Linked DNA regions of Methylorubrum extorquens. The protein of the gene in region 1 interacts with the protein of each later gene in a pairwise test. Links are inferred from orthologs where the notes say so. Each region holds a gene or a part of one and is shown on either strand. Other genes may lie near its edges.

What was found.
Region 2: the proteins of dnaQ (region 1) and J2W78_RS19390 interact in binary tests that used the Escherichia coli proteins (3 or more experiments, as listed by UniProt). The link is inferred for Methylorubrum extorquens from one-to-one orthologs.

The regions. Positions count from the first base shown.
Region 1 is NZ_JALJXF010000001.1:4,533,438-4,537,486, forward strand. What follows is about bases 340-3,095. They hold dnaQ (DNA polymerase III subunit epsilon), read left to right. Parts: upstream 340-1,240; coding sequence 1,241-1,951; downstream 1,952-3,095. Other genes in these bases: J2W78_RS21175 (shikimate dehydrogenase), read left to right, coding at 340-553; coaE (dephospho-CoA kinase), read left to right, coding at 550-1,170; J2W78_RS21190 (CopG family transcriptional regulator), read left to right, coding at 2,171-2,620; J2W78_RS21195 (extracellular catalytic domain type 1 short-chain-length polyhydroxyalkanoate depolymerase), read left to right, coding at 2,693-3,095. Also shown: more of J2W78_RS21175, read left to right, coding at 1-339; more of J2W78_RS21195, read left to right, coding at 3,096-3,961; J2W78_RS21200 (NUDIX hydrolase), read right to left, coding at 4,003-4,049. UniProt on the Escherichia coli protein: DNA polymerase III is a complex, multichain enzyme responsible for most of the replicative synthesis in bacteria. The epsilon subunit contain the editing function and is a proofreading 3'-5' exonuclease.
Region 2 is NZ_JALJXF010000001.1:4,152,318-4,156,535, forward strand. What follows is about bases 376-3,300. They hold J2W78_RS19390 (DNA polymerase III subunit gamma/tau), read left to right. Parts: upstream 376-860; coding sequence 861-2,741; downstream 2,742-3,300. Other genes in these bases: J2W78_RS19380 (DUF5991 domain-containing protein), read right to left, coding at 376-593; J2W78_RS19395 (YbaB/EbfC family nucleoid-associated protein), read left to right, coding at 2,831-3,154. Also shown: J2W78_RS19375 (PepSY domain-containing protein), read left to right, coding at 1-56; more of J2W78_RS19380, read right to left, coding at 90-375; J2W78_RS19400 (GumC family protein), read right to left, coding at 3,807-4,218. UniProt on the Escherichia coli protein: Part of the beta sliding clamp loading complex, which hydrolyzes ATP to load the beta clamp onto primed DNA to form the DNA replication pre-initiation complex.

The sequences.
Region 1 (4,049 bases):
CGTGCGCGGCGACAACACCGATGCGCCGGGCTTCATCGCCCATCTCGACCACAGCCTCGGGCAGGGCTGGCCCGAGCGGACCGGCAGGTCCGCCCTGGTGCTCGGCGCGGGCGGCGCGGCGCGGGCCATCGTCGTCGGGCTGGTGGAGCGGGGGCTCTCGGTCCGCGTCGCCAACCGCAGCCCCGAGCGGGCGCGTGTGCTGGCCGAACTCGACCCCGAACACGTCGAGGCGCTGGCCTGGGAGGCCGTGCCGGACGCACTTTCCGACACCGGGCTTCTCGTCAACACCACCTCGCTCGGCATGGCCGGGCACCCGCCGCTCGCTCTCGACCTCGTCCCGCTCTCGGACCGCGCGGCGGTGGCCGACATCGTCTACGTGCCGCTGGAGACGCCGCTCCTGGCCGCGGCGCGGGCGCGGGGGCTTGCGGCGGTGGATGGGCTCGGCATGCTGCTGCACCAGGCCGTGCCGGGCTTCGCCGCATGGTTCGGCCTGCGCCCCGAGGTGACGCCGGCCCTGCGCCAAAGAATCGTCGCGGATCTCGTCGCGAAATGAGCGCTTCCGAACAACCCCGCCCTCCCGTGGTGCTCGGCCTCACCGGCTCGATCGGCATGGGAAAGTCGGCCACCGCCGCGATGTTTTCCGCCCGCGGCGTCCCGGTCCATGATTCGGACGCGGCGGTCCACGCCCTCTACGGGCCGGGCGGCGCCGCGGCGCGGGCGATCGGGGACGCCTTTCCCGGCGCCCTGACGCCGGAGGGCGGGGTCGATCGCCCGGCCCTGCGCACGGCGGTGCTCGGCAATGCCGAAAAACTCGCCCGGCTGGAGGCGATCGTGCATCCGCTGGTTCGCGACGAGAGCCGCGCCTTCCTCGCCCGCAACGCGGGGGCGCCGCTCGTCGTCCTCGACATCCCGCTCCTGTTCGAGACCGGGGCCGACGCCCGCTGCGACGCCGTCCTCGTCGTCACCGCTCCGCCGGAGGTGCAGCGCGCCCGCGTGCTCGCCCGCCCCGGCATGACCGAGGATGCGTTCGACGCGATCCGTGCCAAGCAGATGCCGGATGCCGAGAAGCGGGCGCGGGCGGATTACGTGATCGACACGAGCCGCGGGTTCGAACACGCCGAAGGCGAGGTGAAGCGGATCGCCGAGGAGCTGGCCAACCGAAGCCGCTGAGGGACGTCGCCGGTTAACGCATCCTTCGCCAGCCGCGCGCAGGCTGTGTTCCTGCATCGGATCGGAAAAAATGCTGCGCGAGATCGTCCTCGATACCGAGACCACTGGCACGGAGGCTCGAAACGGCGACCGGCTGATCGAGATCGGCTGCGTCGAACTCATCAACCACGTCCAGACCGGCGAGACCTTCCACCGGCTCATCAACCCGCAGCGCGCGGTGTCCGAGGGGGCGTTCGGGGTCCACGGCATCTCGGATGCGATGCTGGCCGACAAGCCGGTCTTCGCCGAGGTGGTCGACGCCTTCGTCGCCTTCTGCTGCGATTCGCGGCTGGTGATCCACAACGCGCCCTTCGACGTCGGCTTCCTCAATATGGAATTCGCCCGGCTCGGGCCCGCCGCGCCGAAGCCGATTGTGCTGGAGGACGTGGTCGATACCCTGCTGCTCGCCCGCCGCAAGCATCCGGGCGCGGCCAACAACCTCGATGCCCTGTGCAACCGCTACGGGGTGGACACCACCCGCCGGGTCAAGCACGGCGCGCTGCTCGACGCGCAGATCCTGGCCGAGGTCTATGTCGAGTTGCTCGGCGGCAAGCAGACCACCCTAGGTCTCAGCATCGCCGAACCGGCCGAGACCGTGGCGCTCGGTGCCCTGACCGATTCGGGTCCGGTCGGGCCGCGGCCGATCCGCAGCCGGCTCACCGAGGGTGAGCGCCTGAGGCATGACAGCTTTGTCGAGAGCCTCGGAACAAACGCCGTCTGGCGGGAATACATGGAGCCGTGAGCCGTTGCCCGCAGCGGTGACCGCACAGGCAACGATCCGTTAAGTCTTTCTCGGCGCGCAGTCTTTGGTGTCGAATGGCCCGTCCTTCGACCGGCTAGGCGCAAGTGGCGCCTCTCCCATCCCCTCGTCCCATCTTGCTGCAATGCAAAAAACTTCATCTTGCGGTGCAGCATAAGCCTTTCCATACCATCCTGGTGGCTGGCGCAGGGATGTCGCGCGATGATGGACGTGATTCAGGAGCGGCGGCCGGATGCCCCGATCGCCGTGAGACTCGGGGCCAAACCCGGCGACCATGAGAAGATCACGGTCAATCTCGGCTTCGTCGATCTCGGGCATGTCGATCTCCTCGTGTCGGAGGGCGTCTACGCCAACCGCAGCGACTTCATCCGCACGGCGGTCCGCAACCAGATCGAGCGGCACGCCGACATCACCCGCCAATCGGTGGCCCGCAAACCGATCGAAGTCGGTCTGCGCCGCTACGGCCGGGCCGAACTGGAAGCGGCGCAGGCGGCGGGGACCCGGCTCGACATCCGCGTCCTCGGCCTCGCCGTCATCGCCGACGACGTTCCCGCCGACCTCGCCAGCGCCGCGATCGCATCGATCGAAGTGCTCGGCAGCCTCCAGGCGAGCCCCGCCGTGAAGCGGGTGCTGGCCGACCGCCTGCCCTGACCCTCGGAAAATCCCCCTCGTGACCCGCTGCGCTCGCGCGCGCTCGTCGCCGACCCGGAAAGCGAGACCCGCATGACCGAACGTCACAACGCCTTCTTCACGGATATCGCCGAGGCCACCCGCCTGACCCAGGCCGGACGGCTCGGTGAGGCGACCGCCCTCATCCAGCGCAGCCTCGGCGGTGCGAACCTCTCCGCCGAGGGGGTGCGGCCGACCGATGCGTCGCCCGCCCCGAACGGGACGCCGCGGCTCGAAGGGTCGGCGACCCGGCTCGATCCGGAGGTGGGTGCGGCTCAGCCTACGGATCACGCGACGCTGATCCCCGAACGGCTTCGCGAGAACATCGACCATGTGATGCAGGGCCTGCGCTCGCTGGTGCCGTCGCTGAATGGGCTGACGGGCGGTGGCCAGGAGGCGCCCAGACCCAACGGTACCGAACCCGCCGGGGTCGCGTCGGAGGGCGGCCAGTTCGTCGAGCGCAGCTTCTCCAATGCCGCCGGGGCGCGGGACTACAAGCTGTTCATCCCGAGCCCGCGGAACGGACCCCGTCCGCTGCTCGTGATGCTGCACGGCTGCAGCCAGTCGCCGGAGGATTTCGCGGCGGGAACGCGCATGAACACGCTCGCCGAGGAGGAGGGGGTCTACGTCGCCTATCCCCGCCAGACGAGCCGGGCCAACGCGCAGAAGTGCTGGAACTGGTTCGAGCCCGGCGATCAGGGCCGGGAGATGGGCGAGGCCGGCATCGTTGCGGGCCTCGTCCGCGCGATTTGCGCCGAGCATTCGATCGATCGCTCCCGCATCTACATCGCCGGGCTCTCGGCGGGCGGGGCGGCGGCGGCCAACATCGCCCGGGCCTATCCCGACCTGTTCGCGGGCCTCGGCGTGCATTCGGGCCTTGCCGCGGGCTGCGCCCGCGACCTGCCCTCGGCGCTCTCGGCGATGCGCGTCGGCGCGCCCGGTGCGGCCGAGCCCGGCGGTGCGGCCGGCTTCGGCGCCGGCGCGGTGACGCAGAACCTGCGGGTGCCGACCATCGTCTTCCACGGCGAGGGTGACGGCACCGTCCATCCGCGCAACGCCGACGCGGTGCTGGCGCAGGCCGGCATCGACGCCCTGACGCCGCGGCAGGAGGGAGGCAGCAACGGCCGTCACAGCTACACCCGCACCCGCTACGCCGACGAGGCCGGCCGGGTGCAGGTCGAGGCATGGTCGGTGCAGGGCGCGGGCCACGCGTGGTGCGGCGGCAGTTCGGCAGGCAGCTACACCGACCCGAACGGGCCGGACGCCTCCCGCGCGATGCTCGACTTCTTCCTCAGCCACAACCTGACGGGCGGGCGAGGGTAAGCATCACAGAAAGGCCGGAGCATCGTCCCGAACACCGGTCCTCACCGTTCGCGACGGTGCTCCAGCGCGGCCGCAAGGCCGTCGGGGA
Region 2 (4,218 bases), 380 kb from region 1 along the record:
TCGACCTGAAGCTCGACCCGAAGACCTTGGAAATCGTGAAGCGCAAGGCGGAGTAGGCACCCGCTCCCGGAGAGGTCGCCTCTCCGGGACTACCGCATCTTCTTGAAGGTAGCACCGCTCTCGGCCACGCCCTGCCCATCCGGCATGAGGCCCTGCCAGCGTGTGGTCAGCGCCGCATCCTTGGCGCGAGCAACCTTGGCTAAAGTGAACAGGGGCTGGCCCGGCTTGTAGACTGCAACCCCGTACTTGTTGACCGTTCCGCCATCGCCGTAGCGATCGAACGCCACTACGAGATCCTGCCCGTCCCGACGGGTGCGGCAGCGGAGCGCCTCGTCGGATTGGAAGCCCCGTACGGTCAGAACGCATCCGTTGCGGACATCGGGGGGCAGCATCACGAGGTCGTAATTGACGACGATGCCCGTGCCGCCGGCCGTGCGACCGGCGACGTGCTCGTAGCGGTAGCGACCCTGCCAATCCTTCGGCGCGCCCTCCTGTGCCGGCTCTCCGGCCCGATCCTGCGCGCCGGCGGGCGCGGACAGGCCCGCGAGCAGAGCGAGTACGGTGAAGCGCACCGGAATCGTGGTCGTCCGCATAACCTCTCCCTGCATCGGCCCCTGCTTACCGGAAGCATGGCCGCGCGGATCGGGCGAGGCAACCCGCCTGCAACCCGCTTGCATCCCGCCGCGCGGGCCGTCATATACGGCGCGGGAGGTTGGCGAGGGACGTTTCACTCGCCAACCGGGTCAGGTCCGGAAGGAAGCAGCCCTAACGAGACCGAGCGGGTCTTTGTCCAGCCTCCCACCCTCGCCGTCCGCCTGAGCGGGACGGCCCGGCCACTTTCCGAAAATTCGAACGGCGGCATGGACGAGACGCACGGCACGCTCACCGACGAGCCGGGCCTGCCCGGCATGCCCGCCGCTGCGCCCGTGCCGGCCACGACGCCCTACCGGGTGCTCGCGCGCAAGTACCGCCCCCAGACCTTCGATGACCTGATTGGCCAGGGCGCCATGGTGCGCACGCTGGCCAACGCGTTCGCGGCCAACCGCATCCCGCAGGCCTGGATGCTGACCGGCGTGCGCGGCGTCGGCAAGACGACCACCGCCCGCATCCTCGCCCGCGGCCTCAACTACCTCCGCACCGGGCAGCCGGATACCGGCCCCACCGTGTCGATGCCGGAACTCGGCCAGCACTGCCAGGCGATCATGGAATCCCGGCACATGGACGTGCTGGAGATGGACGCCGCCTCGCATACCGGCATCGACGACGTGCGCGGCATCATCGATGGCATCCGCTATTCCCCGGTCTCGGCCCGCTACAAGGTCTACATCGTCGACGAGGTCCACATGCTCTCGGAGAAGGCGTTCAACGCCTTCCTGAAGACGCTGGAGGAGCCGCCGCCCCACGCCAAGTTCGTGTTCGCGACCACCGAAATCCGCAAGGTTCCGGTGACGATCCTGTCGCGCTGCCAGCGCTTCGACCTGCGCCGGGTCGAGGCCGACGTGCTCTCCGCCCACCTGAAGAAGATATGCGCCGCGGAAGGCGTGGAGGCCGAGGACGAGGCGCTGGCCGCTGTCACCCGCGCCGCCGAAGGCTCGGTGCGCGATGCGCTTTCCCTGCTCGATCAAGCGATCGCCCACGGGGCGGGCGCGGTCTCGGCCGCGGGCGTCCGCGACATGCTCGGCCTTGCCGACCGCTCACGCATCGTCGATCTGTTCGAGGCCGTGATGCGCGGCGACGTGCCGGCCGCCTTCGCCGAGATCCGCGCCCAGTACGATGCGGGCGCCGACCCGGCGGTGGTGCTCTCGGATCTGGCCGGCTTCACCCATCTCGTCACCCGCCTCAAGCTGGTGCCGGGGGCGGAGGCCGACCCGACCTTGAGCGAGGCGGAGCGCGTGCGCGGCGTCGCGTTCGCCGGGCGCCTGCCGGTGCGGGCCCTGTCGCGGGCGTGGCAGATCCTACTCAAGGCGCTGCCCGAGGTGCAGGCCGCCCCCCGCCCGCTGGCGGCGGCCGAGATGGCGATCGTGCGGCTCGCCTACGCCGCCGATCTGCCGACGCCCGACGAGGCCCTGCGCCAGCTTCGCGCCGACATCGCCTCGTCCGAGGGCAATGGCGCCGCTCGCCCGAGTTCCGGGCGCGACGGCGGTTCCGCCATGGCCTCGCACGGCTCGGCCGCGCTGCAGATGGCGCCCCCCGCCCCGCAACCCGCGCCTCGGCCGACCTTGGCCGCGGTTCCCTCCCCCGTCACCGCCGCGGCACCGCAACCCGCATCGCGCCCGGCTCCGGTGGCCCCCGCCGGTCCGCGGCTCGGACGCTTCGAGGACGTGGTCGCCCAGGCCGAGGCGGCCCGCGACATCGCCCTGAAGGTGGCCCTGGAGCGCGACGTGCATCTCGTGCGCTTCGAGGAGGGGCGGATCGAGTTCCGCCTTGCCCCCGGTGGCCGGCAGAGCCTTCCGACCGATCTCGCCCGCGCTCTCGATGCCTGGACCGGGCGGCGCTGGCTGGTGGCGCTCTCCAAGGAGCCCGGCGCGCCGACGCTTGCGGAGAATTCGCGGGCGGCCGAGGAAACCCGCCACCAGAACGCCGCCGCGCACCCGCTGGTGCGGGAGGTTCTGTCGCGCTTCCCCGGCGCGCAGATCGTCGATGTGCGGGACAAGGCGCCGGAGACCGATGGCGCCGACGCCGCGGCGGCGGGCACCGGGCCGGCAGCCCCTCCGCCCGAAGAGACGGACGACGACGCCTGAGGCGCCCGCCTTACCCTGGCAAGGCCGGGCTCCCGCGCCTAAGTGCGGGGAGCTGACCCTTTCTCGACCGGAACCGGAGCGAACCCACCATGCGCGACCTCATGGGCATCATGAAGCAGGCCCAGGCCATGCAGGAGAAGATGGCCTCGGTTCAGTCCGAACTCGAAGCGGTCGAGGTGTCGGGCGCGTCCGGCGGCGGCGCCGTGACGGTGCGGATGACGGCCAAGGGTCAGGTGCTCGGTGTTTCCATCGATCCAAGCCTGATGGTCGCCGACGAACGCGAAATCCTGGAAGACCTGATCGTCGCCGCCTGCAACGACGCCCGCGGCAAGGCCGAGGCGACGGCGCAGGAGAAGATGGCGGAGCTGACCAAGGGCCTGCCGCTCCCGCCCGGCATGAAGCTGCCATTCTAGAACATCGTCCCGAAAGGTGGTTGCCGGCTTTCGGAAAAAGACGATGCAAAAACAAAAGCTAGCGCATCGTCCTGGATCCGATATCCAGGGCGATGCGCTAGCTTTGGTTCGGCAGGATCGGCGCGGGCTATCCCGTCGGCCGGAAAGGTGTCGGCCGGACGAGTGAGGCGACTTGCCACATACGTCAGCGAGGGTGAGACCCGACGCCCTCGCGCGGGAGCCGCTCGCGAAATCAGAGTGACGTATCAAGGGCTTGGCATCGCTGGGCCATGGCGCATCCAGGGTGCCTTGAGTCCGACAGCTGAACGTTCCCCGAACGCGGCGGCACAACTCCAAATTTTGTTAAGGCAGCAATTTCATCGGAGCGGCAAGGTGAGTGGGCCGGGTCGAACGCGGCCCCCCCTTAGCGAGGCTCGGCGGTTCCGCCGGTCCCTCCGATCTGGGCCGGCGGAACCACCGCCCTGATTCGGGGAGATACCGTGCGGATCCTGTTCCCGGTTTCCCTGACCGCCGCGTGCGTTGCCCTCGCGGCCATTGTTGGCACCCCAACCTCTCGGCCCTGCTTGTTGCCGCCGCGATGACCGCAACGGAAGAAGAGCAGGGAACGGGTTGCTGAAGCGGCGCCTTGCCGCTTCGGAGGTCTGCCGGCGCGTCAGGCCGAAAGCCGCAGAGGCGTCGCTTCCAGGCTCGGAGTGCGTTCCGCATCCTCGCCGTGGCGGGCGACCACCACCCGGCCCACGCCGGTTTCCTTGGCGAGACGATAGAGTGAGACCAGAACCGGGTCGTCGGACGCCGCATCCGAGGCGATCACGATCGAGTCCATGCAGGGGCCGACCGCCGGAATGAGTTCGGCGCCGTCCTCGGCATTCCGCGCATCGAGGCGGCAGAGCACCCAATCGTAACTCTGCGACAGGGCGTTGAGCCCGATGGCGAGGCCTTGCGGCTCCTCCGACAGCACGTCGAGAGGCGCTGCGCCGCGCTTCACCGCGTGGAGACGCGAACCCCGCACCGGCTGGATCACGTCGAGGAAATCGGCCGCACCGGCCACCAGATCGGTCAGGCCC